DNA from 3 places in the Thalassolituus sp. UBA3500 genome. Region 3 is predicted to be linked to each of the others. Evidence: predicted binding sites of a transcription regulator. Region 3 holds the regulator's gene; each other region holds the start of a gene.
What was found. The regulator sigma-54, encoded in region 3, starts transcription at its own class of promoters, with help from an activator protein. The targets are predictions, from matches to a motif close to TGGCACNNNNNTTGCTNT.
Positions count from the first base shown of each region.

Region 1: a site for sigma-54 is predicted at 2,760-2,777, ahead of glnL (nitrogen regulation protein NR(II)). Genes of this name have one in related genera too.
Region 2: a site for sigma-54 is predicted at 4,726-4,743, ahead of nirB (nitrite reductase large subunit NirB). Genes of this name have one in related genera too.

Region 1 covers NZ_DFQB01000059.1:170,377-181,156, reverse strand. The annotation lists gene B2R29_RS15265 (methyl-accepting chemotaxis protein) at 1-899, shown strand, start outside; gene B2R29_RS15260 (SirB2 family protein) at 983-1,354, opposite strand; gene dtd (D-aminoacyl-tRNA deacylase) at 1,501-1,935, opposite strand; gene B2R29_RS15250 (DUF4124 domain-containing protein) at 2,036-2,587, shown strand; gene glnL (nitrogen regulation protein NR(II)) at 2,801-3,883, shown strand; gene glnG (nitrogen regulation protein NR(I)) at 3,880-5,310, shown strand; gene B2R29_RS15235 (DUF6701 domain-containing protein) at 5,349-7,967, opposite strand; gene B2R29_RS15230 (DUF6701 domain-containing protein) at 7,968-10,780, opposite strand, start outside.
Region 2 covers NZ_DFQB01000042.1:17,274-28,053, reverse strand. The annotation lists gene B2R29_RS10370 (DUF4870 domain-containing protein) at 1-10, shown strand, start outside; gene B2R29_RS10365 (cold-shock protein) at 427-636, shown strand; gene cobA (uroporphyrinogen-III C-methyltransferase) at 798-1,553, opposite strand; gene B2R29_RS10355 (nitrate reductase) at 1,558-4,221, opposite strand; gene nirB (nitrite reductase large subunit NirB) at 4,850-7,414, shown strand; gene nirD (nitrite reductase small subunit NirD) at 7,476-7,808, shown strand; gene B2R29_RS10340 (NarK family nitrate/nitrite MFS transporter) at 7,857-9,323, shown strand; gene B2R29_RS10335 (bifunctional protein-serine/threonine kinase/phosphatase) at 9,381-10,780, shown strand, end outside.
Region 3 covers NZ_DFQB01000059.1:16,845-27,624, forward strand. The annotation lists gene B2R29_RS14495 (formate/nitrite transporter family protein) at 1-418, opposite strand, end outside; gene yjgA (ribosome biogenesis factor YjgA) at 773-1,285, opposite strand; gene mgtE (magnesium transporter) at 1,333-2,688, opposite strand; gene B2R29_RS14510 (HPr family phosphocarrier protein) at 2,818-3,087, opposite strand; gene rapZ (RNase adapter RapZ) at 3,100-3,975, opposite strand; gene ptsN (PTS IIA-like nitrogen regulatory protein PtsN) at 3,993-4,451, opposite strand; gene hpf (ribosome hibernation-promoting factor, HPF/YfiA family) at 4,455-4,757, opposite strand; gene B2R29_RS14530 (RNA polymerase factor sigma-54) at 4,822-6,384, opposite strand; gene lptB (LPS export ABC transporter ATP-binding protein) at 6,529-7,254, opposite strand; gene lptA (lipopolysaccharide transport periplasmic protein LptA) at 7,251-7,823, opposite strand; gene lptC (LPS export ABC transporter periplasmic protein LptC) at 7,807-8,358, opposite strand; gene B2R29_RS14550 (KpsF/GutQ family sugar-phosphate isomerase) at 8,358-9,335, opposite strand; gene B2R29_RS14555 (calcium/sodium antiporter) at 9,332-10,294, opposite strand; gene B2R29_RS14560 (ABC transporter ATP-binding protein) at 10,463-10,780, shown strand, end outside.

The DNA of each region.
Region 1 (10,780 bases), 150 kb from region 3:
ACGAAATTGGTGAAATGGCGAAGACCTTCAATCAATTCCTTGAAGGCATGCAAAGCCTGGTCACCAATGTTCAGACGGTTTCGAATCAGGTACGTGGCACGACTGAGCAACTCGAACAGGGCGCCCAGAAGAGTCAGGAAACCACAGCTCAGTTCGTTGCCGAGCTTGAGCACGTGACTCATGCGAACCGTGAAATGGAACAGGCGATTGGCGAAGTCAGCCAGTCATCCACACGCGTCGCCGAAGAAGCGACCAACGCTGAAAAGCACGTCCGTGAAATTGCTGAACAATTCCGCAGTGCCGTCACCGACATTGCAGCGCTTGCCAACAGCGTCAGTGAATCAGCCGGTGTCATCCGCGAGCTGGAACAGGAAACCACAGGCATCGCCTCTTTGCTGGATGTTATTAAGGGCATCGCTGAGCAAACGAACCTGCTGGCGCTTAATGCGGCTATTGAGGCAGCGCGCGCAGGCGAACAAGGCCGGGGCTTTGCGGTTGTTGCTGATGAAGTCCGCAGCCTGGCCAGCAAAACCCAGCAGGCAACGGAAGACATTAACAGCATGATCGACAAACTACAGAGTGGCGTAAACCGCGCGGTGAACAGTATGCAGGGTGGTGAAGAAACCGCTGAGCGCTCGGTCGAAACCGCAAGAGCCTCAGAGTCGAACATAGGTGAGGTATCGGGCGCGCTGGTGCGGATCAAAGATCAGGTGCTGCAAGTCGCTTCAGCGATTGAAGAGCAGACATCTGTGATAAACAACATTAATCAGAACCTGACCGAGGCTCGCCATATGAGTCAGGAAAACCAGGCCAGTACCCGCCAGTTGGTCGACTCTGTGAATGTGCTTGAGCAGAATATTTCCGATATGCGCAAAAGCGTTTCTAACTTCACTGTCTGATGGCGTTTTTAATCAGCAAGTAGAAAAATGTGCACAAAAAAGGCAGCTAAGGCTGCCTTTTTTGATGCAAAGCTACGTGAAGATTAAGCGATCAGCATACCTACCCAAGATAACGCACTGTGCGCTTTAGCCACGCCAAACAGATATACAAATACGACGATCGCCAGAACAAAGGCCTTTACATTGACCTTCTTAATCGCAATTACACCCAGCACAACGTATGCAATCAGGCCCAACAGTTTTGCTGTTACCCACGCCGCTTCAAACGGATACTGACTCAGAGTCACACACAGAGCACCCGCAGTCGCGAGAAGCAGTGCGTTAATGCCGTGCGTTGCGATATTCAGTGCTTTATTACCGTTAAGCGCAGGCTTGTAATTTGCCAGTCCAAAGCGGACCAGAAACAGAATAAACGACAGGTAAACAAAGCCAATGTGTGAATGTTTAAGTGCCATGTACATGACGGGATTCCTTCATTATTCGGATTTTAAATGTTTACGCCGGGCTGGGTACCCTCGGACGATCGGTCAGCCGCGAAGCATATCAGAAGCGCCGGACAATGAAACTTGACCGGTATCAATAAAGCGCTCCTGAACCTGGGTCAAACCTCCAACCAGAAAGTCACCGGACCATCGTTTACCAGAGATACCCGCATATCTGCACCGAAACATCCGGTACCCGTAGTCACTTTTCCACTGGCCCGCGCACAAAAGTATTCATACAAGGCGTTGGCATCGTCCGGTGCTGCTGCGCCTGAAAAGCCCGGGCGTGTGCCCTTTCGGGTGTCTGCCGCCAGGGTAAACTGAGAAACAACCAGAAGATCGCCGTCGATATCGCTGATGCTCCGGTTCATTCGCCCTTCATCATCCGGGAAGACCCGGTAGCGCAGAATTTTATCTAACAGGCGGTCAGCCTTTTCCTGATCATCGCCTTTCTGCACGCCAAGCAACACCAGCAGACCGCGCCCGGCGCTACCAATGACCTCACCGTCGACACAAACACTTGCCTCAGACACCCTTTGTATCAAGCCAATCATTGAAAAACTCCCACTGAAATACCGCTGCGGTTTGCGGGCGCAGGATAGCGCGTTCTATACTCAGTTCAAATACGTGCCTTAGCACCCCGGAGATATGGATATGCGACACTCAACGACCACCTTTATAACGCTTCTGGCCACTGCGGCTATTTTGGTCACCAGTGCGCTCCCCGCTATTGCCCAGACCAAGGTGTATATCACACGGGATGCCGACGGTAACCCGATATTCAGCGATCGTAAAAGCGCGGGCTCAGAAACTCATGTGGTTCAAGAGCTGCCGTCCATGCCTGCGTTTAATGTTCCTGAGCCCGAACGCCCTTCTGGTGAATCGAGCGATGAGCCGGTTACGCCAACGTATACCAGCCTAAGTATTATCTCTCCGGCCGATGGTACTACACTGCCCATCGGCGTGAATGGCGATGTGCGGATTTCAGGTGTGCTTACCCCAGCACTTCAGAAAAAAGACAGCATTGTACTGTTGGACGCCGGTACTGAAATAGCTCGCGGCAGCCAGACCAGTTTTCAGCTAGACAACCTGGACCGAGGTGAACATCGCCTGCAGATGGAAGTGAGGGGGCCTGACGGCGAAGTCCGGATCACCAGCCAGCCCATCATTCTGCATGTGAAGCGTGCATCGTCTCTGGCCCGATAACAACTGCGGTGCCTCAAAGAGGGTCAAGGCACCGAAAAAGAGCACCAAAACACATCATCAGCCCCACCTAATGCACATAATTAGTGCATATTGAGGTATATTTTTCTCCACTTGAACAGTCAGGCAGCACGCTGGAAGCGACCTCGCGCCATTTATGTGCAGATTTCACTTCTGGCTCAATTATTGCTGAACTGAGTGCAAACGGAGATAGCTATGCTCGCCAGCCCACACCTCAATCAACGCCTGATGGAACACCTGAATACCGGGGTTGTTCTGCTGGATGCGGATCTGAGTATTATTTTCATGAACCCCGCGGCTGAAGCCCTGCTTGAAGTCAGTGGCCAACGTGGAAAAGGGGTAGAGTTCACCATGCTCGCCCGAGAGTCTGACGAAGCCACACAGGCCTTTCGCGATGCTCTCATCAACGGGCACTCTTACACCAAACGCGAAGCGACCATTGAGCTACACAATCAGCAGCAGGCCACGCTGGACTATAGCGTAAGCCCACTCTCACATCCTGAAACACGCCTGCCCTGCCTGCTGGTTGAACTGCAAGGGCGTGACCGCCTGATGCGCATCAGCCGCGAAGAGCAGCTGATCGCTAAGCAGGAAACGACCCGCAATCTGGTGCGCGGCCTGGCCCACGAGATCAAGAATCCACTCGGTGGCATTCGCGGTGCGGCTCAGTTGCTGGAGCGTGAGTTACCCACGGCCGACCTTGCGGAATACACCAATATTATTATTGAGGAAGCGGACCGCCTGCGCGATCTCGTTGACCGCATGCTTGGCCCTCGTACTCTGCCTCAGACGGAAGAAATTAACATTCACGAAGTGCTTGAGCGTGTGTGTCAGCTGGTCGACGTAGAATCAGAACATAAGATTGAAATCATCCGCGACTACGATCCTTCTATTCCTGAAATGGAAGCCGATCGCGGACAGATGGTACAAGCCTTATTGAATGTCTGCCGCAACGCGATGCAAGCCATGATGGAAAATCCAAATCCTGAGCGGCCCCCATCACTGACGATGAAAACCCGATCGATTCGTCAGTTCACGATTGGTCACCACCGTCATCGTCTGGTTGTTCGTGTCGACATTACCGACAACGGCCCGGGCATTCCTGAAGAGATTCAAGAGAGCCTCTTCTATCCTATGGTGACAGGCCGCCCTGAGGGTACTGGTCTTGGTCTTTCGATATCACAATCCATTATTAATCAGTGCGACGGCATCATTGAATTTGAATCCGAGCCCGGACGCACCACATTCTCTATTTATCTGCCTTTGGAATCACTATGAGCACTGTCTGGATCATTGATGACGATAAATCCATCCGCTGGGTTTTAGAAAAAGCACTGCAACAGGCAGGGATTGAAACCAAAGTGTTTGAGCAGGCCGAGCCTGCGCTGAATCAACTGAAAAAAGAGCACCCGAGCGCCATTATTACGGATATCCGTATGCCAGGCATGGATGGTCTTACTTTGCTGAAGCATGCTAACGAAGCCCATCCTGACCTGCCCGTCATCATCATGACAGCGCACTCGGATCTCGAAAGCGCGGTCAGCTCCTATCAGAGCGGTGCCTTTGAATACCTTCCCAAGCCATTCGATGTCGACGAAGCCGTTAGCCTGATTCAGCGAGCCATTGATCATTTCTCTGAAATTTCAGCACAGACACCGACCATCGAACCTGAAATGCCAACTCAGGAAATTATCGGCGAAGCCCCTGCAATGCAGGAAGTTTTCCGGGCGATTGGTCGTCTGTCGCAGTCGAATATTACGGTGTTAATCAATGGTGAATCCGGTACCGGTAAAGAACTGGTTGCCCACGCCTTACACAAGCACAGCCCACGAGCGCCAGAACCTTTCATCGCACTGAACATGGCTGCGATCCCGAAAGATCTGATTGAGTCTGAGCTTTTTGGCCATGAGAAAGGCTCATTTACAGGTGCTGGCGGCCAACGTCGCGGGCGCTTTGAGCAAGCGAATGGTGGCACTTTATTTCTCGATGAAATCGGCGATATGCCAGCAGATACCCAAACGCGACTGTTGCGGGTACTGGCAGATGGCGAATTTTATCGCGTAGGTGGTACAACACCGGTAAAAGTAAACGTGCGCATTATTGCGGCAACCCACCAGGATCTGGAGGGGCTGGTAAAAGACGGAAAATTCCGCGAGGATTTATTCCATCGCCTGAATGTCATTCGTATTCACTTGCCACGCCTGGCCGATCGTCGAGAAGATATTCCTAAACTGCTGACGCACTTCCTACAGCGTGCAGCCGAAGAGCTGGAAGTAGAAACCAAAACACTGCGCCCGGAAACTGAAGAGTTTTTATCAACGCTGGACTGGCCAGGTAACGTCCGCCAGCTTGAGAATACCTGCCGCTGGATCACAGTAATGGCATCCGGTCGTGAAGTACTGGTGAAAGACCTGCCGCCAGAGCTTCTGGAACAGAAAAGCGATATTCAGACGTCCGGTAACTGGGAACAGAACCTGCGTTTCTGGGCTGATCAGCAGCTTGCCTCAGGCATGACCGATCTGCTGGATACAGCCGTCCCGATCTTTGAACGCATTATGATTGAGACCGCGCTTAAGCACACCGCCGGTCGCCGTCGCGATGCTGCGAATCTTCTTGGTTGGGGCCGTAATACCCTCACCAGAAAAATCAAAGAACTGCAGATGGACACCGATGATCATCATGATGACGATCATGGCGATGACTGACTAATCTAGCTGATCGTTACAAAACAACCGGGAGTTTATTACTCCCGGACTTCTCTGCGGTATAAAATGCGTTCATGCCCGCGAAAGACACCGAAGCTGACGGTTGATGAGGGCGATTCAAAACTACCGTCACCATCATAATCTCCTTGTAACCAAAGCGGCGCAGTGTAGCTCAGAGTCGCATCACCTGTATCCGGTGTACCGGGTACCAGTGTTGGCGCGAGCAAGGTAATTCCCGCATTACCACTGCTCCCCCCGGTTAACTGACCTGAGGTGGCCGTAATCTGACTGATACCATCGACAGAAGCATTGGCACTGTCCCAGACGGTACAGTCATCGTCAGTATTCTGTACATACCTGCCGCCCTGGAAATATTCTGTGATCAGCCTTGCGGTCAGATCGTGGGTTTCGGCACCAAAGGTATCCTGTAAACGCATACGGCCAAAGCGCACACTCACCCCACTACCATCAGGTGTAAAGTCGACACTGGCAGACTGGGTTACCTCGCCGTCGGTAACACCGGTAAGCGTAAATTGCAGCTCCGGAGAAAAAGGATTTATTTCAGCATTTAAATCACGCACATAGGCGATGTTATCTAGTGGTGAAAAGACATACTCCATCACCCCCGGCGTACTTACCGTTAATGAGCCAGCCTGATATTCAATCGTAGGAGAACCAGCCAAAGGGAGCGCCAGGCCATCCTTGCCCATAACACCCTGGTCGACTAACGGGAATGAAACTCCATTAAATACGTCACCGGCCGATAAACGCATAAAAGCAGTATCAGTATAATTCTGAGTAATCTGAGCATCGGCCGCTGCGTTGTAAGCAGAAATAGTTAATGCTGGCGCTAACAGCCATGAAAAAGATTGCCCGGTGTAGCTGTTACCAGTAGTGCAGGCGCCAGAAAATATGCCAGAGTCTGCCACACTCACCTCAAAATATGCGGGAACAAACCGCCCCAACGGAGCACTTGAGAAGGCAGCTAAATTGGTATCTGACAAGGTGCCGAGCGCTGCGCCAAAATACAAAGGCGGCGTTGCACTTAGAGTAAATACACCGGCTTCTCCTTGCGCAAGATTAATACTCGAAACACCGCTGACGCTCGCAGTGTGAATATATTCAGCAGGTTCCAGTGTGCCATTTTGTCCGGCGGCTGGTGCGACAACGGTTGAAGACAAAGTAATTGGCGATACTGAGCTGTAATTTTGTGTCGTGATATTATCCAAACAGAAATCACTGTCGCTATCTGCTTCCCACGCGACCGCACGAATATTAACCGGGAATGCCGCACCTGCGAGCGCAAACACAGGGCAGTCTTCATAAGGCTCATTACAGACATTAGCTGGATCAATACACAGACCCGCCGGGCGCGCTACAAAGCTGGTTTGTCCGTTCAGGATCAGTCCAGCATCAGCACCACTTCCGGTATAACTGGCAAACAGTGTTTTCTGCCCTGCGTCGTCATAGTTAAAGGGCGTCAGTGAGGCGGTGCCGGAAGCATCAAAACTGAGAGATACGCTTGTTGGATTTGCAGGCGATGTAGAAATATCAACGCCTGATATTCTCACGGGTTTACTGCCAGAAGCAGGCGCGTCGTAACGGGTATATAAATCCACATCCCTCAATACGTTTGCGAAAGCCGGCACACACTCGGGCGAGTCATCGCTTTTTCTGACTGCCTGCAGAGTCGCCGAGGCAGGCCCTTTCGCTGATAGGAAGTCAGGTACACTGACTAAAAAACCGGAGTCAGCAAACGTGAGACTACAACTCACTGAAGCACTGCCTCCATCCACTGAACAAAGATTGCTTCCGCCGACTTTGGAAGGGGAAGATGATGAGATTCCGACAACCGCTGTACCTGTGACAGTCTGGCGCAGCTCAAAACTACCACTTCCGCCCGACAGAGTTCGTGTATTGCCGCCGACCCACCCCGCTGGCAACAAGGTTATATTCACATCGTCGGTGTACAGACTGGAGCAAGTGCTGTCTGCGCATGCCAGAATATCAACCGTCTGGGGCTTGCAGGTTAAAGCGTCAGACTCATAGGATAACCGGAAATGATCCGGGCCAGCCGGTGGCAGATCCGCAGTGATCTCAATATCACTGACATACCAGTTATCACCGAGAAGATCGAAGAAACTGATCCCTCCGCCGGTCATGACATAACGTAACTGAAAATTATCGTGGTAAGCATCTGCAGGCAACGAGGCGGAATAGGAATAGCTATCTCCTATCGAGAGCAACCCAAGAAAGCCATAGTCTGCAACAAAGGTCGTCAGAGTCTGCCAGCCGCCGTTACTGCGCCGGTACTGAACAACTAAGTCTTCTCCCGGATTGGGTGCTGTACCGATAAGACCAAACCCGAGACTGAAAGGTACGTATACATCGAAGTTAATATCGACGGAATCTGCTTCTGAGAAATCAAACACCCGCGACTCGACTTCGACATAACCGTTACGAAGGTTGAGTTCGCCAAGTGAATTAATCACCACCCGGGAGGTATTACTGGCAATCCAGTCCACACCGACGACGGCACTGTTAAGCAGGTTAAACAGCACCGGTAGAGCCGACACAGAGGAAGCGCACAGATAAAATAATGCCGAAATAACCCAAACCGTGAGCGGTACGCGAACTTTCCTGTTGCTGAGGCGCATTTATCTCACCTCTTTTTTGTAGATAACTCGTTCATGGCCTCGATAAATACCAAACGTTGCCGTTGCTGATGGATCATTGTTGAAGTTGCCATCCCCGTTAAAATCCCCCTCCAGCCAGGCTGGAGCATCATAAGTGACTGTGGCATCCCCAATATCTGGCGTGCCCGCAACATTCGTTGGCGCTGTTAATCGAAGACCATCACTTCCCGAACTCCCGGACGAAAGCGTATCAGAATCCGTCTGTACGCTGCTGAGGCTGTTTACGCTGGCATTGACGCTGCTCCAGCCTGTGCAGGAGTCAAACGTATTCAGGATGTACTCCCCATCCTGGTAATACTCCGTGTGCATCGGAAGCGTCAGATCACTGTTTTCGGGCCCATAACTGTCTTCGACGATCAATCGACCAAAACGTATATCGACGTCGCTACCATCCGGCGTGATATTTACCGCGTTGTTTACGCTCACCTCGCCATCCGTGACGGCGGAATCAATTTCGAAGACTAAGTTAGGGTTAAACGGATTAATTTCGGCGACGCTACTGCGCAAGTAGGCGAGAGTATCAGCCGCAGAAAACACATATTCAGTTTGTCCTGCGCCCGTAACACTGATCGTACCATCGTTAAATTGAGTGTCAGGTGCTCCAGAAAGCTGCATCCGGTTGCCATCGCTACCATCCGTCAAGTTATCCTCCGTCGGATAAGTAATGTTATCTGCGACATTTGCCGCAGTCAGGCGACGAAAATCATTGTGCGTGTAGTTTTCAGTAATCGCTTTAGGGGTCGCAGCGTTATAGGCAGTAAAGATCACCGCAGGAGCAATTAACCAATTGAATGACTGGCCAGTATAGGTATTGTCCGTTGGGCAACCTGACGAGAATTCACCCATATCACTGACCGCAACCTCAAAGTGATCGGGAATAAACCGGCCAGTTGGCTGGCTGGTGTAAGTGACAGAAGTCGTGCTTGAGGTCGACCCCAGCGCAGCCCCCAGATACAGTGGAGGGGTCGCACTGAAAGTAAATACTCCGACTTCGCTCTGTGCGAGCCCAACGGTATTCTTCCCACCGGACCCGTTTGCAGCAAGATGATTGTACCCGGTTGGCTCTACAGCGCCGGGGCTCCCCGGATTCGGCGCCAACAAGCTCGATGACAATACGACGTTACCGCCAGAGTTGTAATTCGGCGTACCGCTGTTACCTGAGCAGAAGTTGGAGTCTCCATCAGACTCCCAGGCGACAGCGGTAATATCGACATCAAAAGAAACTCCCGCTACACCAAATACTCCACAGGCCGCTGAGCCTGAAGTACAAATGCTGCCGGTATCCACACACAGCCCAGCAGGACGTGCGATATAAGAGTCACTTCCTTCCATAATCAGGCCGAGGTCAGCGCCGGTACCCACGTATCTGGCGTAAAGCGATTTCTGACCGGCGTCAAGATAATTTAAATCCGGAAGAGCTGCTTGCCCATTAGCATCAAAGTTCATGGCCAACGTCGTTGGTGTCAGACTATTTCCTGATACTGCCGCACCGCCAAGTGATGTCGCCATCGTACCTGACGCAGGAATATCGTAACTGGTCCAGAAATTCACATTTTTAGTGACATTAGCAAACGCAGGCATGCACTCCGCTGCGCTATCGCTTTTACGAACGGCCTGAATCGTTGCCGCGGATGTGGCTTTACCCGCAACAATATCAGGGACGTTTACCAAAAAACCCGAGTCTGAGAAAGTCAGAGAGCATGAGGGAGTAAAAGAACCACCATCGATTGAGCAGCGGTTGGTTGAACCAGTCATTACCGGCACTGAAGACACAACATCAAGATCAATCGTTCCGGCTGTCGTACGCGCCAACGACACAACCCGGCTCCCACCGGTAATCGTTACTGCGTTTCCACCAACCCACCCTGTCGGTGATAAAAAAATGTCTACAGGGTCTGTATACAGGCTTGAGCAGGATGCGTCCTCACACACCTGAATCGTCACGTCCTGCGGATTACAGGTCAGTGCTGCAGAATTATACGAAAACCTGAAGTGGTGAACCGCAGATGACGTGTCATCCCTCGTGCCGACATAGACGTTATCGATATGATAAAAGTCGTAACGCTTGAATATCGATGTCGTGCCATCAGCTTGATAAAACCTGAGCCTGAAGTCGCTGTGCAGGGCATCGTCAGGTACCCGAGCCTCATATCGGTATGCTTCGCCCGAATTTGATGCTGCGGGGTCATGGAAATCAATCGTACGCCAGGTGCCATCAGGCAGATAAATCTGAACATATACTTCAGCTGCGGACGGGTCTTCACTGTCGTAGTTTCCGGGCGTGATGGCATCTGTACCACTGAAGTTATCATCGCCGTAGCGAATCCAGTACTCCAATTCGACAAACGTCTCTCCGGACAAATCGATGCTACGTGTGGTCGTGGTTCGCTCACCGCAGCAGGTAAACATGCTACGGGTGCCAGTTTCAGCGGTGTGATTACTGATTTGCGATGTAAAATTACCGTCGAAAATGGTGACGTACCAATCAGGTAATGTTCCGCCGGGAGGTGGTGACAGAAGGAAATTGCGTTCAAACTGATCTTCGAAAAGTGGATAGCGAGTGGTGCCCACTTCAAAATCGGTCACCTTCAGGTCATCAATATGCCAGAAGTCCCGACGGGTAAAAGAGCTTCCTGAGCCGTCAGCCTGGTAAAAACGAAAACGGAAATTACTGTGTAAGCCTGCAACAGGAATTCTGGCATAAACGTTGTAGGTATCCCCTCCTAACGAGCCGCCACCTTCCCATAACTGCAAAGCCTGCCAGCTGCCATTAT
Region 2 (10,780 bases), on a different contig from region 3:
TAAACCCTAAAACGAATTAGCCCTGTAGGCCGAAGCATCAATTATGGTTCGTCGCTCTGTGTTTCCTGCTCATAGCCTCAATAGCCTGGAGACTTTGATATTCATAACCAAAGAAAGTGCTTTACTTAACTTTGAGCTACTACTTTGACCCCGACAGTAGGTTAAATTCTTCAAATCCAGAGAAGACTGGTCTATGTGTCATGTTTTTTGAGTGTTCGAAATAGTTTGACTTTGGTTCAGAAGAGGCAGACTATGGGTACAGCTTGAAAGGAAGTCCAATTTCGTTACCAACGTTGCGTCGCATTCTTAGTATTACTTCGTCCTGTAGTTTCAGAATTTCTCTTTATATTTCCCGCTCCTCGTGCCCGTTTCGGTATTTCACTGAGAGAGGGCGCATAAAAACTCTTATATTTCAGGATATTTATTATGTCTAATACTACTACTGGTATTGTAAAATGGTTTAACGAAGCTAAAGGTTTTGGCTTTATTGAGCAGAAATCAGGTCCAGATGTCTTCGCTCACTTCAGTGCTATTGCAAGCGCTGGATTCAAGACATTGGCTGAAGGCCAGTCTGTTCAATTTACTGTGACTCAGGGCGCTAAAGGCCCTCAGGCAGAGAACATCGTAGCGATCTGATCGTTCTGCGTTGATAAAAGAAGGCAAGCGTTTCGCTTGCCTTTTTTGTGTCTGTTATTCATAAAAAAGCCCCAGGCCTTGCGGCATGGGGCGAGTCCTAAAGTTCGCTTTTCAGCTTTGGACCAACAGCTTACTTGGGAATCCGGCTTGCGCCGGTGTGCTTACGCCACGGCTTCACCGTGGGCCAGAACCTGGTTGCGCGCAGCGAACGCTGCGACTTCGCCAACAATTATCAGAGCCGGACCTGCGCCTGAATATCGATCAGCTAAAAAAGGCAGATCCATTAAGACACCCGTATGTACTTCCTGATTTGGTAATGTGCCATTGGCAATCAGGGCGACGGGGGTGGCGTCTGCCAGCCCCTCGCTAAGAAGGCTGGCAGTGATCATCCCGGCCTGCTTTACACCCATATAAAATACCCGGGTGGGGCTCTGGCTTTTCTGGTACTCACCGAACTGACTGTGGCCGCTGTCGAGCATAAGAGCGTTGCCATATTGACGATGAGTCAGTGGTATTTTTGCTGCGGCTGCACAGCCACCTGCTGCGGTAATCCCCGGAACAATATCGACCTCAATACCATGCTTCTGCAGATATTCCAGCTCTTCTCCTCCGCGACCAAAAATAAACGGGTCTCCGCCTTTCAGGCGCACCACACGGGCGTACTTGCGCGCGCTGGTTAGCAGTAGTTTCTGAATATCTACCTGAGTCATTTTGTGTGCACCACAACGTTTCCCGACATGAATGCGGGTACACTTCTGCGGCAACATATCGAGTATCTCATCGGAAATAAGGCTGTCGTATAAAACGATATCAGCCTGACTGATGACTCTCATTGCTTTGATCGTCAGTAATTCAGGGTCACCAGGACCGCCGCCGACGAGCCATACTTTACCGGGTTGTTTCTGTGTATTTTTCATTGTCTTACTCCACAGCCTCTGCGGGCTGGTATTTCGCAATAAGAGATTTCAGCTCTGGGATACAGGAGCCGCAGTTAGTACCGCATTTCAGTTCGGCACCTAACTCATCAGCACCGGTGCAGCCGCCCGCTATCGCTTTTTGAATGGTGTTTTCACCCACCTGGAAACAAGAGCACACGATGGCGCCTTTATCTTCTACTTTGCCAAGCGGGCGTCCGGCCAGAATGGCCCGGCGGTCGTGGATGGAAAGCTCTTCCTGTCCAAAAATATCGATTAGCCACTGTCGGCCACTGAAGTCGTAGTCTTTGTGAATAAATAAAACCGCCTTGAGTTGGTCTCTTTCAATCAGGCACAGGCGATAGTGCAGGTTGGTCGGGTCGCTGAACATGACCCAATGATCGGATTCAAATTGGTTCCTGACCGAACGGATAAATTCGACCGGATCGTTCTGCCCACTGATTTCATACATGTGACCCGTGTCAGTGACGTTATAGACCCAGTAGTCTGTATCGAGGTGACCAAGGTCTTTGCTGGTCAGGAGAAATCCTTCCCACTCGGTTGAAAATACCGCTGCGTTAACATCCGTCATTTTCAGAGCGGGTTGTCCGGATACCGGGTCATTATCTTTGTTGATCAGTGCTCCCATCCGGGCCTTACTGGCATAGCGATTTGTCCAGTGCATGGGTACAAAAATCTCTCCCTTGCGCTGAGCGAGATCGCTGCGAACCTGAGCGCGTACGATAATCTCGCCACGCTCGCTCCATAATCTGACCAGTTTTTTATCTCTTACTCCTAAGCGCATCGCATCTTCAGGATGAAAATCCGCGTAAGGTTCTGCGATGTGTCGGGCAAGTACAGGCGCTTTTGCGGTTCTGGTCATTGTATGCCAGTGATCCCTTACCCGACCTGTATTCATAGTCAGTCCGGTCGCCGATGACGTTGGTGATTTCGCAACGACAGGAATGAATTTCGCTTTGCCCGATCTGGTATAGAAATATCCATCGTCATAAAAACGCGGACGACCGGCAGGGAAGGCGTCGTTGACCGGCCATTGCACAGGAGCCAGTGCATCGTATTGTTCACGGCTCATGTTGGTCAGGCCACTGAGGTCAAAGTCGCGTGTGCCATTATTTTCAAACGCTGACAGGCGTGCGTGTTCGTCAAAAATTTCAGCCGGATGTTCATAAGGGAATGCTTCTTCGTATCCCAGGCGGCGGGCGACTTGAGTAATTATCCACCAATCCGGGCGCGCTTCACCCGGAGGGGGCAAGAAGCCTCGTTGACGAGATATACGGCGCTCGGAATTTGTGACAGTACCGTTTTTCTCTCCCCAGCTCGCTGCGGGCAAGAGCACATGAGCAGCGGCGGTGGTATCAGTATTAGCCATGCAATCAGATACCACGACAAGTTCGCAGTGCTTCATGGCTTCTTTAACATCGTCAGCATCTGGCATGCTGACCAGTGGGGTCGTGGACATAATCCAGAGGAATTTAATCTTTCCATTTTTTACTTCGTTGAACAGATCGACTGCCTTCAGTCCCGGTTTTTCTGCAATGTGTGGTGATTGCCAGAAGCGCCGCACACGATCCCGGTCGGCCGGCGAGAAATCCATATGGGCGGCCAGCTGATTTGCCAGCCCACCAACTTCTCGCCCGCCCATCGCATTGGGTTGCCCCGTAATTGAAAACGGACAGGCACCAGGCTTGCCTATCCGACCGGTTGCAAGATGCAGGTTGATAATACTGTTTGCTTTGTCAGTGCCATCAATACTCTGATTAACGCCCTGAGAGTAAAAGGTCACTGTCTTTGGTGTGTCGCGGAACCAGGCGAAGAAGGTTTCGAGGTCCTGCTGATTTACGTCGGTAATAGCCGCGAGGTCGCTAAAGTCCTGCGCCGCCTTCGATGCCGCCACAAGTGCCTCGCCAATGTTTTCTGAACACTGTTCAATAAAGTGTGTGTCCAAAGCATTTTGCTGGTGAAGGTAGGTCAGCAGAGCATTAAATAGAGTGGTGTCACTGCCTGGCTTTATCGGAAGGTGTAAGTCTGCAATATCGCAGGTCGCTGTTTTTCGTGGATCGACCACAACAACCTTCATACCCGGGCGGGCTTTCTTCGCCGCAGCCATCCGCTGGAACAGGATCGGATGAGCCCAGGCAGCATTACTGCCAGTGATGACCAGAAGGTCTGCCTGCTCGAGATCTTCGTAACACCCCGGAACGGTATCACTGCCGATAGAGCGTTTATAAGAGGCTACGGCCGACGCCATACACAGACGCGAATTGGTATCCATATTCGCACTGCCTATAAAGCCCTTCATCAACTTGTTGGCGACGTAATAATCTTCTGTGAGAAGCTGGCCTGACCCGTAGAACGCAACCGCTTCCGGACCATGGGTAGAGACTACCTGGCGGATCTTATCGGCGACCAGGTTCAGTGCGGTATCCCAATCAGCTGCCTGGCCATTCATTGTCGGGTGTAGCAAACGGTCGGTTTGATCCAGAGTATCGTGCAGCGCAGATCCCTTAACGCACAGACGCCCGAAATTTGCTGGGTGCGACTTCATTCCAGCGACAGGCGCAATATCCTTCTCGTCGACAGAAATATCCACACCACATCCTACTCCGCAGTATGGACATGTTGTCTGAACCTGTAGCTTTTTATGACTCATAGGGCTATCCACATAGTTGGCTTGCTACTCTCAAGCCTTTTCGTGAGCAAAAAAAAACGCCCGCGGAGTTACCCGCGAGCGCCAATGCTCATAAACACAACACAAAACGACGACACCAACGTTGGTGTCTGGACCGCTGAATCTGGCTCCCTGCCAATGCACAAGGTCTTAGTAATGACTAAACAAAAAGAGTGCCAACTCTGAGATGCTAGTCATTTATTCATACTCAGACCCGCCTCAACGCCCGTGGCAACTGAGCCTGGTGATATGTGAGCAGAATCGGCCGGCCCGTTTTCAGAAGTTGATTCGGTAAGTCACTGGTGACCTTGTATCTTATTTGCCTTTTTGGGGTGCAATAAGACTGTAATGAGCACTCTTCTGGTGCGAAAAGTGGAGTCTGATCACTTTTTCTCTGTGGTTCTGATACTCCCAGCCCACCGACAGGCAGGCTGAAAACCAGACGCGACGGCCTGCCATTGCATCTGGCGGTTCTGGATACCGCTTTGGCACTCATATTGCTAAAGCCTATTCGATACTGTTTGCTGCAACGGCGTAGCGGGTAAGTAGAGCAACGATGCACTTATTTAAGGAGACAAGAAGAATGTCTGAATAAGAGAGAGTCATCGCCATGAGTAAGAAGCGCATCATAGTTGTTGGTAACGGTATGGTTGGCCACAACTTCCTCGCCACTATGGCCGAATCTGAGAAAGCCTCAGAATTCGAATTAATCACCTTTTCCGAAGAACCTCGCCTTGCGTACGACCGCGTACAGCTGAGCAAATACTTTTCAGGGGCGACCGCCGCTGACCTGGCACTCACCACAGAATCTGAATACGACGATTCCGGTATTACCTATTTAAAGAATGAGAAAGTTGTCGAAATTGACGCCGACAACAAAACCATTACGACCTCAACCGGGCGTATAGAAGGATACGACAAACTGGTGCTGGCAACGGGTTCCTATCCATTTGTTCCACCGATTCCGGGTAAGGATCAGGATCACTGCCTTGTTTATCGTACGATTGAAGATCTTGAAGCAATTTCTGCGTCCGCTGAAGTATCCAAAACGGGTGTTGTTGTTGGTGGCGGTCTGCTTGGCCTCGAGGCAGCAAATGCACTTAAAGAAGCCGGCCTTGATACCCACGTTGTTGAATTCGCTCCGCGCTTAATGGCCGTGCAGCTCGATGAAGGCGGCGGTAATCTGCTGCGACATAAAATCGAATCTCTGGGTGTGTCAGTACACACTGAAAAAAACACCAAAGAAATTGTCGCTGGCGAAGAATGCCGCTATCGCATGAACTTTGCCGACGGCTCACACCTTGAAACAGATATGATTCTGTTCTCTGCAGGTATTCGCCCTCAGGATGAACTTGCGCGACAGTTCGGCATCGACGTCGGCGAACGCGGCGGTATTGTCATTAACGATTATTGTCAGACCTCAGAAGAAGACATCTATGCAATTGGCGAATGTGCGCTCTGGGACAGTAAAATTTTCGGTCTGGTCGCACCGGGCTACCAGATGGCAAAAGTCACAGCGGCTCACATCACAGACACCCTGGTAAATCTGAAAACCCCGGAACTTGCTTTTAAGGGTGCTGATATGAGCACCAAGCTTAAGCTGCTGGGCGTGGATGTCGCATCGATAGGTGATGCGCATGGCCATACGGCGGGTTCTCAGTCGTTTGTATTCAGTGACGACATCGAAGAAGTCTACAAGCGACTTATTGTTTCTGCCGACGGTAAAAAACTGCTTGGCGCCGTGCTGGTGGGTGAAACTGAATCCTACGGTACTTTGCTGCAACTCATGCTTAACGATATGGATATCCCGGGTAATCCAGCTGCACTTATTCTGCCAGCACTGGGTGACGAAGCGCCTGCAGGCCTGGGGGTAACTGCATTACCCGACACGGCTCAGATCTGTTCATGTTATGACGTGTCGAAGGGGGATATTGCTTCGGCAGTGCAGGGTGGTTGCTGCACCATGGGCGACATAAAAGGTGCGACTAAGGCGACTACCGGCTGTGGCGGTTGTGCTGCTTTGACTAAGCAGGTGATGGATTCTGAACTCGCAGCCCTTGGCGTTGAAGTAAATAATGATCTCTGTGAGCACTTCGCTTATACCCGTGCTGAACTCGCTGATATTGTTCGCGTGAAAGGATATGGCAGCTTTGCAGAAGTGCTGAAAGGGCACGGCAAAGGCCATGGCTGTGAAATCTGTAAGCCAACCATTGGTTCGATCCTGGCATCTTATAAAAACGAGTATGTTCTGAAAGATGATCTGATGCCTCTGCAGGATACTAATGACATCTTCCTTGGCAACATGCAGAAAGACGGTACTTACTCTGTCGTACCTCGTGTTCCAGGCGGCGAAATTACGCCTGATAAGCTGATTGCCATTGGTGAAGTTGCTAAAGAGTTTGATCTCTACACCAAAATTACTGGTGGGCAGCGTATCGATTTATTTGGTGCACAACTCCACGAGTTGCCGAAAATCTGGGAGAAGCTGATTGCAGCGGGCCTTGAAACAGGTCATGCCTACGGTAAAGCGCTCCGTACCGTTAAGTCCTGTGTAGGTAGCACCTGGTGTCGTTATGGTGTGCTTGATTCTGTCTCCATGGCGGTGGCGCTGGAGAATCGCTATAAGGGGCTTCGCGCACCACACAAAATCAAATTCGGCGTTTCTGGATGTACTCGTGAATGTGCCGAGGCACAGTCGAAAGACATTGGTGTGATTGCAACAGAAAGTGGTTGGAACCTTTATGTATGCGGCAATGGTGGCATGCGTCCACGTCACGCGGACCTGTTTGCGACAGACCTGGACGATGAAACGCTGATCAAATACATCGATCGGGTATTGATGTTCTATGTACGTACAGCCGATCGCCTGCAGCGTACATCTGTGTGGCTCGAAAACCTCGAAGGAGGCCTCGACTACCTGCGTGAAGTTGTTGTCGATAATAAGCTGGATATCTGTGGTGAGCTCGAAAATGATATGACCCGCGTTGTGGGCACCTATCAGTGCGAATGGAAAACCACGGTTGAATCTCCAGAAAAGCTCAAGCGCTTCAGTCACTTCATTAATGCTGCAGAAGAAGATAACAATCTTCTGTATGTGCGTGAGCGTGGACAGCGACGACCAGCGACAGACAGTGAACGTATTGAGCTGGTTGAGTTAACCACCGAGAAACACTGATTTTTTCAGACAATATTAAAATTTATCGCATACAGCACAGGCTGTATGCAGGAGAAGACTGATGACTGACTGGACAACTGTTTGTTCTCTTGAAGATCTCGTACCTGACACTGGCGTGTGCGCGTTGGTAGAAGGAAAACAAGTAGCGGTATTCCGCTTTGGTGATGGCGAGACTGTGTACGCTATAAGCAATTATGATCCGTTTGGAAAGGCGAATGTATTGTCACGCGGTATTCTTGGTTCTGTGGGAGAGCGCCCGGTAGTGGCATCTCCGTTGTATAAGCAGCACTTTGATCTGTCAAATGGCGAGTGCCTGGAAGATGACGCGGTGACGCTGGAACACTTTCCAGTGCGCATTGAAAACGGAATTGTACAGGTGAGTTCTGCCGCGTAAGCGGCACTCTCTATGCCTGATTGCTTGTAATCGTTACTAAGGCCATTTATGACCTCTGAAAAATTTAACGTTTTCTCGTTTTCCGGGAAAATGAAAGTATTGCATCTCAGCTGGATTGCATTTTTCATTACCTTTGTCGTCTGGTTTAACCATGCGCCTCTGTTGATGGCAATCGCAGACAGTCTGGGGCTGACACCGTCAGAGATTAAGACGCTGTTGATTCTGAATGTTGCGCTGACAATTCCTGCTCGTGTTGTTATCGGTATGCTTACCGACCGTTTTGGTCCGCGAATCGTATACTCGTGCTTGTTGGCGGTGTGTTCCATACCTTGCTTTATGTTTGCGTTTGCAGACAGCTTTGTTCAAGCCGCTCTAGCGCGCTTCCTGCTGGGCTTTATCGGTGCCGGTTTTGTTATTGGTATTCGCATGGTCAGCGAATGGTTCCCTGCAAACGAGCTGGGAACGGCAGAAGGTATCTACGGTGGCTGGGGTAACTTCGGTTCTGCCGCGGCAGCTTTCTCGCTGCCTGTTGTTGCTTTGTGGTTTGGTGGTGATGACGGCTGGCGTTACGCGGTTGCGACGACAGGTGCGCTGAGTCTTATATTCAGTGTCGTGTATTACATGAATGTTTCTGATACGCCAAAGGGATCGACGTATTTCAAGCCCAAAAATATCGGTGCAATGGAAGTGACCAGTAAGGGAGATTTCTTCTTTCTTCTGGTTATGAAAGTTCCCATGTACGCCGCACTGGCACTGTTAACCTGGAAGCTTTCACCAAACGGTGTGGCATTACTCAGTGAGACAACAGCAGTGCTTTGCTATGTCGGTCTGGCATTACTGTTTATCTACGAAGTATCGCATGTCTGGAAGGTCAACAAAGGTATCTTTGAAAAGCCGGTTCCGGAGATGCATCAATACAAGTTTAAACAGGTTGCTGTTCTGAATATTCTGTATTTTGCGACCTTTGGTTCAGAGCTCGCGGTGGTGTCCATGTTGCCTCTGTTCTTTGCAGAAACCTTCACTCTGGACCCTGTTATGGCAGGTATGGTCGCGTCGGCGTACGCCTTCATGAACTTGATGTCTCGTCCAGGCGGTGGCTGGTTATCTGACAAATTTGGCCGCAAGTCGACTTTGCTGATTCTTACCGCTGGCCTTGCCATCGGCTACTTTGTAATGTCGACGGTGGACAGCAGCTGGCCGCTCTGGCTCGCCGTAGTTGCTGCCATGGCATGCTCTTTCTTCGTCCAGTCAGGCGAGGGTGCTGTATTTGCTGTCGTGCCATTGATTAAGCGTCGCCTGACAGGCCAGATCGCAGGCATGACGGGTGCCTACGGTAACGTTGGTGCTGTTACTTACCTTACAGTGCTGTCGTTCGTCGATTATTCTGTTTTCTTTATGGTAATCGCAGCGACCGCCGTAGTAGGCTTTATTACTCTTCTGTTCATGGAAGAACCGAAAGGCCACATTGCTGAAGTCCGTGAAGACGGGTCAGTAGAGATGATCAGTGTAAACTGATCATCCTCGGTTCAGTAAAAAAGTGGCTCCGGCCACTTTTTTTATGGGAGAAAGAAAATGACGTCGTCAGGCAACAAACGTAATCTCGAAGTGATATTTGGAGGTTTCAGTACAGCGGGTAACAAGCCTGAAAATCAGGATGCCTTTGCAGCCTGGCAGCCGTCGACAAACAGTGCCCGTTATAAAGGAATTGCCTGTTGTATTGCAGACGGCGTGAGTTGTAGCGATAACGCCCAACAGGCAAGCACCACCAGTGTTACTCATTTTCTAAATGATTATTACAGCACGCCGGATAGTTGGGATGTAAAAACGGCAGCCGGAAAAGTGCTGAGTTCCCTCAATGCCTGGCTGTATCATCATGGACAGCAAGCGAGTGCGCGGCATAACTCTCTGGTAACAACTCTTAGCTCGGTCGTGCTTAAATCGAGCACTCTTCATGTCTTTCATGTGGGCGACTCGCGTGTATACCGCTTAAGAAACGGTTCTCTGGAATGCCTGACCCGCGATCATACTCATCAACATGGGAATGGTCAGGATTACCTCAGTCGCGCTATGGGCATGGACACTCACCTCGAAGTTGACTACCTGAACCAGCCGCTGGAAAGCGACGATGTTCTCCTTATGACGACAGATGGAGTTCACGGTTTTCTTACAGATAAGCGGATGCGCGACACTCTGATCAAGGAACTGACATCACAGAGCACACAAATTCATTTCGAGAAATGTGCTCAATCTCTGGTTGATCAGGCGTTGAATAATGGCAGTAACGATAACCTGACCGCCATGATTATCCGGGTCGAAAGTCTGCCTGAAAAGAATATTGAGGAAACTCATCGGGTATTAACTGAGCGCGTTATTCCCCCCGTGTTGAATACCGGAGATTGTATTGATCATTACGAGGTTGAGCAGGTTGTCTATGCAGGAACCCGCAGTCATTTATACCGTGTACTGAACAGACGTAATCAGAAACGTTATGTGCTCAAGGCACCCTCGCTGAACTTTGAGGAAGACCTAGTCTATCTAGAGGGGTTTGTGCGTGAACAGTGGGTGGGGGCACGTGTTGATCATGCGAATGTTATGAAAATTCTACCGCCCGAACCACACGCTCGTTTTATGTATCATATCTGTGAGCTGATTGAAGGAGAGTCCCTGCGTCAGTGGATGAACGATCACCCACAACCGGAGTTGAGCAGTGTAAGAAACATTATTGAGCAGATAGTGATGGCCTTGCGGGCGTTTCAACGCATGGGCATGGTACATCGCGATCTGAAACCCGAGAACGTCATGATCACCGCTCAGGGGCAGGTGAAACTGATTGATTTTGGTACGGTGCAAGTGAAGGGCCTGGCAGAAGTTACTAGTCCTGTGGAAGAAGACTGCCCGGTTGGCTCAGTAAATTATATTGCTCCTGAGTACGTTATGTACGGTACGGCGACAACTCAGAGTGATCTGTTCTC
Region 3 (10,780 bases):
CAGCGATCGCACCGCCGTCTGTGTTGTAGCCATAGGTCAGGATGAAAGAAATCATGATCGCAACAGACAAAGCACCCGCCAGGTTGCCGCAGAATACCAGGCCCCAGTTACGCAGCATTTGCGGAACAGTACAGCCAGGACGTTTGTCGATAATTGCCAGTGGCACCAGAGTGAATACACCGGTCAGCAAGTCGAACTTCATCAGGTAGAGCATGATGAAACCAACAGGGAACAGAACCGCGCCCAGAATCGGAGAGCCACTTTTCATGGCTACTGTGATCGCGAATACGGCTGCCAGGGCCAGGATAGCGCCAGCCATAAAAGCACGGATTAACGTGTCTTTGGTCGACATGAATATCTTTTCTGCACCGCTATCCACCATTTTTGTGGCGAACTCAGAAGGCATTAAGTAGGACATAGCATTTCCTCATTATTTGGGGGTGTTCTATCGGCTTTAAAATGAAAAACGGCGTCGCCCCAGTCAGTGATTAACCGATGGGTATCGACGCCGTTATCGAATTTTTTCTGAATTTTTTAAGAGCCGCCGTTGGCTCAACAGGGACTTGCAACCACCGTGCCATGTTTAAAAAATGTCAATAAAACCCCATAAAAACAGTGGCTTAAGACAGGGGGTTAGATGCTCATTGAGTGTCGGGGAGAACCTGAGGTGTCGACGGTGCGATAGACAGGTGCATGCAAAACAAAAAATGCGCACTAAGTGCGCATCTTTATATAAGGGTAAGAGGGACGGGGGGATAACCTGATGAAGAGCTCAGGCGTTGCTGTCGATTTCTTTTATCAGCTGGAAGAGTTTCTTGAATGCCGTTCCCGGCTTTGGTGGCTCAGCCTGCATTTCTTTCTGCGCATTGCGCACAAGGTTGCGTAGTTGTTGCCGGTCTGTGTCTGGGTAGGTATCCAGAAATTCATTCATTGCCTTACCGTCATTGATAAGGCGATTACGCCACTGCTCCAACTGGCCTATCCGGCGACCGAAGGCCTCGCTAGAAGGATCGAGCATATCGATTGCTTCTTGAATCGCGTCGATATCTTCAGAGCGCATTAGTTTGCCGATGTATTGAAAGTGACGACGGCGGGCCTCGTGCTTCTTAATACGACGGCTCTCTTCCAGTGCTGCCATAAGTACCTCGGTCACCGGAAGATCTGCCCATTTTGCAGGGGAAAGATTACACAGGGTTTCTCCGAGATCCTGATAGCGTTGCATTTCACGCTTCATCTCAGTCTTACTGACCAGTTCGTATTCGATGTCGTCGTCTTCGTGGGTCATAAGAACTCCGGAGTATTCAGTGCTTTGCTTGCCGTAATGAAGAAAGCTTATAAGTAGAAGATGGTTGCCAGGCCGAGAAAAGACAGGAAGCCAATCACGTCGGTGACGGTTGTCAGAACTACGCCTCCGGCGAGTGCCGGGTCGATGCCGCGAGCCTTCAGAATCAGTGGCAGTGCGGCCCCTGTGACGGCCGCGACCAATAAGTTAATAATGATGGCGGCACCAATGATGGCGGCAATGCCAGGGTCGTTAAACCAGAGCAGGGTGATCACTGCTATAACGGCAGCCCACAATACGCCGTTAATTCCGGCGACGATTATTTCCCGGTTAAACAGCCAGCGGAAGTTCGCGCTGGAGAGGTGCCCCAGAGCCTGTCCACGAATGACCAGCGTCAGCACCTGACTACCGGCGATGCCACCCATACTTGCAACAATGGGCATCAGTACGGCGAGGGCGACGACCTGTTCGATGGTTTTATCGAACAGGCCAATGACGGCAGAGGCAGCCAGCGCCGTAAGTAGATTGATGCCCAGCCAGACGGCTCGACGGCGGCTGGTTTTCAGCGCCGGAGCAAAAGTGTCTTCTTCTTCATCCAGACCTACCGAACTCATCAGGGAGTGATCCGCGGTTTCCCGGATAACGTCTACCACGTCATCGATGGTGATACGGCCGATGAGTTTGCCGTCGACATCGACAACCGGTGCCGATACAAGGTCATGTCGCTCGAACAGTTTAGCGACGTCGGTATCCTGCATCGTTGCAGGAATGACTCGCGCATCAGTCGTCATGACCTCACGCACGGTCTGGTTAGGATCACTGACGAGAAGCTTGTTGATGGTCAGGATACCAATAAATTCGTTATTCCGGTTTACGACCAGCAAGTTATCCGTCATTTCCGGCAGCGTAGGGTGTCGACGGAGGTAACGCATAACGACTTCAAGGCTGATATCAGGACGGATGGTCACCGTATCGGTGTTCATCAGACCACCGGCGCTGTCCTCTGGGTAGCCCAGTACCTGCTCAAGACGGGTTCGATCCTGATGGTCCATCGCGTCGAGCACTTCTTGAGTAACGCGCTCAGGAAGCTGCTGCAGGATGTCGGCGACGTCATCGGCGTCGAGGTCAGAGGTGATGTCGACCAGTTCTTCGGCGCTCAGGTCCGACAGGAATTGTGCCTGCAGGTCTTCGCTAAGGTACTGAAGAACCTCGCCCTCAAGCTCTTTGTCGACCAGGTCCCAGAGCACTTTACGTGCTTTGGGCGGTGATGACTCGATCAGGTGAGCAATATCGGCGGGTGCCAGGCCAGAGTTCAGGATGCGCTGTACTTTATTCAGGGCACCACTTTCCAGGGCAGCATTAAGGCTGTGGAGTTTTGCTTTTGCCTTTTCTGTGTGCTGAGCCATGGCCGGAATCCGGAGTAAAACGGGTTTACTGATTCTAGCCTGATTGCCGGATTGATACCACGAAAGTACTCGCAGTTTTGGGCCTAATCAGCTGTTTTCGCGGGGATTATCGCTAAATTTCCCGGAGGGCTATTCTTCTTCGTCGAAGCGCCGCTCAATGAGGTCGGTGATGGCGTCGACCGCAGCTTCTTCATCGCTGCCTTCGGCCGTCAGAATCAGTTCAGTGCCTTTGCTGGCAGCCAGCATCATGACGGACATAATGCTTTTGCAGTCGACCATACGCCCGTCCTGGCCAATCTTAAGCTGGCTGGAGAATGCTGACGCAGTAGATACCAGTTTGGCCGCTGCGCGGGCATGCAGGCCGAGTTTATTTATTATAAGAACGTTTTTCTGGATCATACGGTGTCCGGATTATGGAGTAGGCAGGTTCGCTGCTCGTGCGAGTTCACGATGACGCACCTGGACGTTCGGGTATTTCATTCGGTATTCGGTGGCGAGTTGCTCAGCCAGATAAACGGATCTGTGCTGACCGCCGGTGCAACCAATGGCGATCGTCATATAGCTGCGGTTAGCTTCGATCAGACGGTCAGTCCATTGCCCCAGAAAATCGCTGATCGATTTTCGCATTTCACCGACGACGTCATAGCTGTTCAGGAATAATTGTACTTCGCTGTCGAGGCCTGTGAGCTTGCGCAGGTCTTCACTCCAGTACGGATTGGGCAGATGGCGCACATCGAACACGTAGTCTGCGTCGGTGGGGATACCATGCTTAAATCCGAACGATTCAAATAATATCGACATTTCACCGTTGGGGCGGTCTGCAACCCGCAGGCGAATCATGCTGCGCAACTCGTGAACTGACATGTGCGTTGTATCTAATGTCAGATCCGCCATGTTGGCGAGCGGATCAAGGAGGTCTTTCTCCTGATCGATGGCTTCTGCCAGTGACAGCTCGTGGGTTGTCAGCGGGTGCTTGCGTCGTGTCGCACTGAATCGCTGTAGCAGAACTTTTTCAGAGGCGTCGAGATAAACCACATCAAGCTGATAGTGATCATTAGGCAGGTCGAGCAGTAGCTTCTCTATCGGCTCTTCTGTGGCCGAGAGATTGCGAGCATCAATACTGACCGCAACCCGGGTCAGCTTGTCATTGGCGTCAGCCTGACTGGCAAGGGCAGGCAGTAGCCCGATGGGCAGGTTGTCGATGCAATAGAATCCAAGATCTTCGAGCACGTGCAGCGCACTCGACTTCCCCGATCCTGATCTTCCGCTGATGACTACCAGGCGCATATTCGACTCCGTGATTACTACCGCTCTGCGATCGCTCGCTGGAAAAGACGTTTGGCGTCTGGCGCGTTGCGCAAAGCTTCGCGATATTCCGCCTGATTAAAGTTACTGGCGAGTGTCGCCAGTATCTGAAGGTGTTCGTCGGTTGCTTCCTCGGGGACTAACAAAGCAAATACGAGGTCGACCGGATTACCATCGATAGAATCATAGTCTATCGGGGTATTTAATCTCAGAAGAACGCCCAGCGCTTTCTGGCACTGCAACAACCGGCAGTGCGGGATGGCAATACCTTCTCCTATCCCTGTGCTTCCCATGCGCTCGCGTGCTAACAGGCGTTCGTAGATATCGTCTGCGGAGGCATCGCCGATTTCTTCAGCAACCAGAGATGAAAGTTGTTCTAACAGTTTTTTCTTACTGGAAACGGTCACGTCAATGACGGACCGTTCCGGTGTGAGGATATCCTCAATACTCAAAGACATGCTTCAGCCTTGACCGTGTTGGCGCGCGACCTGCTTCTCTTTGTGCTTAAGAACCTGACGGTCCAGTTTGTCGACCATCTGATCAATGGCGGTGTACATGTCTTCGTTTTCTGCTTTCGCGTGCAGGTCGTGACCTGTGATGTGTATCGTCCCTTCGGCCGTCTGGCGATCTTTAACGACGGTCAACGTGATCTGACCTGTGGTGATGCTGTCGCTATGGCGCGTAAGCTTCGACATTTTATCTTCAACGTGCGCCTGCATCGCTTCCGTTACTTCTACATGATGACCACTGATATTGATTTGCATGCCAAGTCTCCTGTGTCGCTGGCGGTAGGTGAATCAGAATCTGTTCACATTGATATAACAGACTCTAAATCAACTGCTTACGTTCATTCGATGGTGGTATCAGCATAGCCTCGCGGTATTTCGCTACCGTGCGCCGTGCCACTTTGATGCCCTTTTCACCGAGCATCGTTGCTATCTTGTTGTCACTGAGTGGCTTACGCGTGTTTTCGTCCGCGATCAGTTTCTTGATCATCGCCCGGATAGCCGTCGATGAACACTCTCCGCCGCTGTCGGTGCTGACGTGGCTGGAGAAAAAGTATTTAAGCTCAAAAATCCCACGTGGGGTATGCATGTATTTCTGGGTGGTTACCCGAGAGATCGTCGACTCATGCATACCTACGGCTTCGGCGATGTCATGGAGCACAAGTGGCTTCATGCCTTCATCACCTTCTTCAAAGAAGTCTATCTGGAATTCAACAATTTTGGTTGCGACTTTGAGCAGAGTGTCATTGCGACTTTGCAGACTTTTAATAAACCAGCGTGCTTCCTGCAGGTGATCTTTGAGGAAGGTATTGTCAGCACTGCTGTCTGAGCGGCGAATCAGTGATGCGTAGTCGGCATTCACCCGCAGCTTGGGCGCAATCTCTGGATTCAGCTCAACACGCCACTCGTCTCTGATCTGGCGGACGATGACGTCTGGAATAACGTACTCGGATTCTTCTGAGGCAATGCCTGCACCCGGCTTCGGGTTAAGCTCTTTGATCAGTCGCATGACTGACTTGAGGTCATCTTCCTTCAATTTTGTGCGGCGCATCAGTGACTGATAGTCGCGACTACCGAGCAGGTCAATGTGATCACGTATGATCAGCTGCGCTTCGGTGAGCCAGGGGGTGCCCTGAGGCAGTTGATGCAGTTGCAGAAGCAGGCATTCGCGCAGGTCGCGGCAGAAAACACCCGCCGGATCAAACTGCTGAAGGCGATGCAGAACCGCCATAACTTCTTCTTCTTCGATTTCCAGCGATGGGTCCATCGCTTCAATGACGTCTTCAACGGTGGTGTGCAGATACCCATCGTCGTCTACGCCATCGATCAGCATGGTAGCGACTTCGCGGTCAGCGTCTGACATGGGCGTCAGGTTGAGCTGCCAGAGCAGGTGGTCCTGCAGGTTGTCGCTGGTTGCATAGCGCGAGTCGTAGTCGAAGTCTTCGTCAGCGGGGCCGGAGCTGGAGGCAACGCCAGCACTCACCTGATAGGTATCTTCCCACTGGCTGTCTACCGGGAGGTCATCAGGCAGTTTTTCGCTCGACCATTGCTCGTCGAGAGACTCCTGTCCACTCTGGTCGTCGTAGGAGTTATCTTCGTATGAGTTGTCGTAATCCTGATTGTCAGAGGAGGCTTCTCGGCTGTCTCTGTCGTTGTTGTCTGAATCAGAATTGCGGGAATCGTTATCGGACTCGTTGCCGGAGTCGTTGCCGGAGTCGCTGTTGTCATCAAACTCTTCGCTTTCCAGCATCGGGTTAGAATCCAGCGCTTCCTGAATTTCCTGTTGCAGGTCCAGTGTGGATAACTGGAGGAGGCGGATGGCCTGTTGCAGCTGGGGCGTCATCGTCAGCTGCTGGCCCATCTTAATCTGAAGGGATGTCTTCATATAACTCGGTATTTACGACCTGAAAATCGAACCATCTTTTTGTTTGATGTACTTAGCATTATAGGCAAAGTCCTTGTGTATGGAACCTATTTTGCTTACCAGAGTAAATAGATAACTCTACAGTACGTGACATCGGTCTGAGTTTCAAAGACGGAAGTCGTCGCCGAGGTAGACTTCGCGTACCTGTTCGTTCGCCAGCACATCTTCAGCGGTGCCTTCGGCGATGATATGCCCGCCTCCAACGATAAAGGCTTTCTCGCAAATTGCGAGGGTTTCACGCACGTTGTGGTCAGTAATGAGAACGCCGATGCCCCGGGCTTTTAGCTGTCGGATGATATCCATAATGTCAGACACTGAGATCGGGTCGACCCCGGCGAATGGCTCGTCGAGCAGAATGAATGAGGGCTCGGCAGCCAGTGCCCGAGCTATCTCGACGCGGCGGCGTTCACCGCCGGACAGTGCCATACCCGCGCTGTCGCGAATGTGCTGAATATGGAACTCGTTCAGCAGCTGCTCCAGTTGCTCATTGCGCTGCTGTCGATTCAGGTCGTTGCGGGTCTCAAGGATTGCCATGATGTTGTCGGCAACGCTGAGTTTGCGGAAAATAGAGGCTTCCTGTGGCAGATAGCCTATGCCCTTGCGGGCGCGGCCATGCATCGGCAGGTGGCTGATGTCTTCATCATCGATCATGATGCGTCCACGATCAGCCTGCACCAGATTAACGATCATGTAAAAACAGGTTGTTTTACCTGCGCCATTGGGGCCCAGCAAACCAACGATCTGACCGCTTTCTACGCGGATAGACACATCTTTAACGACTTCACGGCCGCCGTAACTTTTGGCCAGATGTTCTGCCTTCAGTGTTTTCATTCTGTCGCTGCTTCCGGAGATTCTGTCGAGTCAGGTTCTGAGTCAGATTCAGGTTTGGGCGGCTGGATAACGACTTTGATCCGGCCGGAGTCTTCGTCGGTACTGTCGGTCGACGACTCGGCGATGTTGCCATCTGCACGTACGGTCTCTGTTGCCATATCATAGGTGATGCGTTCACCACTGAAGATGTTGCCTTCCTGTTCCAGTTCGGCATCGCCAGTGATAATGATGCGGCGCTCGCTGGTGTAATAATCGATGCGATTGCCCAGTGCGGTGGTCAGTGGTTTGCCGACTTCGATCTGCTGTTGATAGCGGGCACGATCGCCTTCTGCTACGGCTTTTTCAAGAGTGTCACCGTTACGCAGAATCATCAGACGGTCGGCTTCGATTTTCAGAGTGCCCTGAGTGAGGACAACGTTTCCTTCGTAGACGACGGTACCCGCGCGTCGGTCGATTTCTGCAGAGTCTGACAGAATCGTCATTTCTTTCTGCCAGTCATCCGGCAGTGCGACAGCGTAGCTAGCAATCACTGACAGCGAGATCACGGCCAGTTTATTGAACAGGTTCATAAGTCGTGCGGACTCCTGTTTTCAGTTCGAGGCGCTGACGACTGGCGTCAAACATCATTCCGGTGCCGGTCATGCGGCTATTTTCGCCCGTCATCGTGACCAACTCGTCGGTCTCGGCGATTTTCTTATCAATATGATAGGTCAGTCTCGAGGTTTCAAGGCGCATCGGGTCGCTACTGTCGAGGGGCCTGATCAGTATGTTGCCAGATAATTTCAGCGCTTGATCGTTGCCACGCATCACTCCTTCATCGGCGGTCAGTACCCAGTCGTCTTTTGAGCTGACCAGAAGGCGAGGTTCACTGAAAACGGTGAGGTCGCCCTCGGGAAAATGCTCTGATTTTGCGGCGTAAAAAGTGTCGGCCAGTGAGCCGTCTTTTTCATAGCGGCGACTGAACAGAACTTCACCATAATAATCTGGTTCACGAACAGCCTGTTCTGTCGTTTGCCCGGTAATATCACGGGTGTAGCGATCTACTGCCAGAAAGGCAACGCCAAAAAATGCGGTAACTAGCAGCAGTAGATAGCGCTTACGCATCAGATAACGCCTGCTCGCAGAAGGTCGTGCATGTTAATAACACCGACGGTGCGGCCTTCGTCCTGCACGACGAGCGCGTTGATCTTGCCGTCTTCCATGATTTTCAGGGCTTCCGCAGCCAGCATGCCCGGCGAGGTTGTCTTACATTCAGCCGTCATGACATCTTTGATGGTGGCGTTGCGGATATCGACACCGTGATCGATGGCACGGCGAAGGTCACCGTCGGTAAAGATACCGGCGAGTTTACCGTCGGAGCCTGCGACTGTGGTCATGCCTAACCCTTTCGAGGTAGCGATCAGCAGCGCTTCTGGCAAAGATGTCTCGGGAGACACAACCGGAATCTGGTCGCCGCTGTGCATGATGTTTTCAACTTTAAGGAGCAGGCGACGCCCGAGGCTGCCGCCCGGATGAGAGAACGCGAAATCTTCGGCGGTAAAGCCTTTGGCTTCGAGCAGCGCGATCGCCAGTGCATCACCCATAACCAGCGCACACGTGGTTGATGATGTCGGTGCCAGATCAAGAGGGCAGGCCTCCTGATCGACACCCGCATAAAGATGGCTGTCGGCTGCTTTTGCCAGTGTCGATTCTTTATTCCCTGTCATGCTGATCAGCTGGGTGCCTTGACGCTTCAGCAGTGGTAACAGACTGGTGACCTCGCTGGTTTCACCGGAGTTCGATAACGCAATCACAACATCAGCAGCCGTGATCATACCCATGTCACCGTGGCTGGCCTCACCCGGGTGAACGAAAAAAGCCGGGGTGCCCGTACTGGCCAGAGTTGCCGCCATTTTGTTACCGACGTGCCCTGATTTACCCATGCCGGTAACCACCACGCGACCACGGCACTGAATAATTATCTGGCAGGCGCGGGTGAAATTGTCATCCAGGTGGTTGTTCAGTAAACCGACCGCTTCCTGTTCGAGTTTTACAGTGCGGCGGGCAGAGTCGATAAAATTAAACGTTGTTGATTCAGTCATGCTTGGTTTGCCAGAAATAAGGTGAACATGTAGCCGAGGTAACCGGCGGTAAGAATGATGCCCGGAATGCGCCCCAGTGTCCCTCTGCGATAACAGATAACGAAAAACAGCAGCAGGGCAAAGGTGGCGCCAGCCATCACTATGTAGTCACGGTAAAGTGCCATTGGTTCAACGGCGGTGACCGCCAGAATTCCCGGGATAGGCATTACTGCGAGCAGATTGAAAATATTCGAGCCAATGACATTGCCAATGGCAATGTCGTGGTGACCTTTCAGAGCGCTGGCGACGGACGCAGCTAGCTCCGGCAGGCTGGTGCCAATCGCAATAATCGTCAGGCCGATCACCAGGTCAGACACTCCAAAGGCTGTTGCGATACCTGTTGCGCCCCAGACCAGTGCTTTTGAACTGGCCATCAGGGTGATCAGACCGACGACCAGCCAGAACACGGCTTTGCCGGTAGGTGTGCTTTCGATTTCGGCCGCTTCGTCTTCGTCAATCACCGATTCGCCGCTATCAGACGATTGCTGGAACATAAGGAACAGGGCGAATACCAAAGCAGCGATCAGTATCAGGGCGTCTACCAGATTCAGCTCAAGATCGATCAGTACGACACCTGCGAGCAGGGTGATCATCATCAGCAGAGGGAGTTCTTTTTTCAGCAAGCCCTTCTGCAATGGAATAGGCGCGACAAGGGCCGTGATACCAAGTACCAGTGCAATGTTGGTGATGTTAGAGCCAATAGCATTACCGATGGCCAGGTTACCCGCTCCGTCGATGGAGGCCATCGCCGAAACAAACATCTCTGGCGCGGACGTGCCGATGGAAACAATCGTCAGGCCAACGAGCATTTGAGACATGCCCAGATGACGTGCAGTCGCCGCAGCACCGATAACAAATTTGTCAGCACTCCAGACAAGTAAAATCAGGCCAACGAGGATTGCGCCTATTTCGGGATACATAGCAAAAGATCACGCTCAGGAAATTAAGCCGCTCATTGTACCGGAGCGGGGAATCGGCGCAATTGCAACAGGATGTTCCGTCTACCGTGCGGAATTGCCGTTGGTATGCCCTGAACAATCCGATATGCTAGCGGTCAGTTAAAGTACAGGGTAAATACAGGTCACCTGATGTCTGACAATAACAACCACGTCGAAGTTAAGGATGTCACCTTTTATCGTGGTAAAAGAAAGATCTACGACGGTCTCAATGTTGCCTTCCCGCGCGGTAAAATTACCGCAATCATGGGGCCGAGCGGCACAGGGAAGACAACGCTCTTGCGCATGATCGGTGGCCAGCTCAAGGCGGACTCTGGCGAGGTGCTGGTGGATGGCAGCAATGTCGGCACCATGAGTCGTGGAGATCTGTTCGAGCTGCGTAAAAATAAAATGGGCATGCTGTTCCAGACCAGTGGTTTGTTTACGGATCTCAATGTCTTTGACAATGTC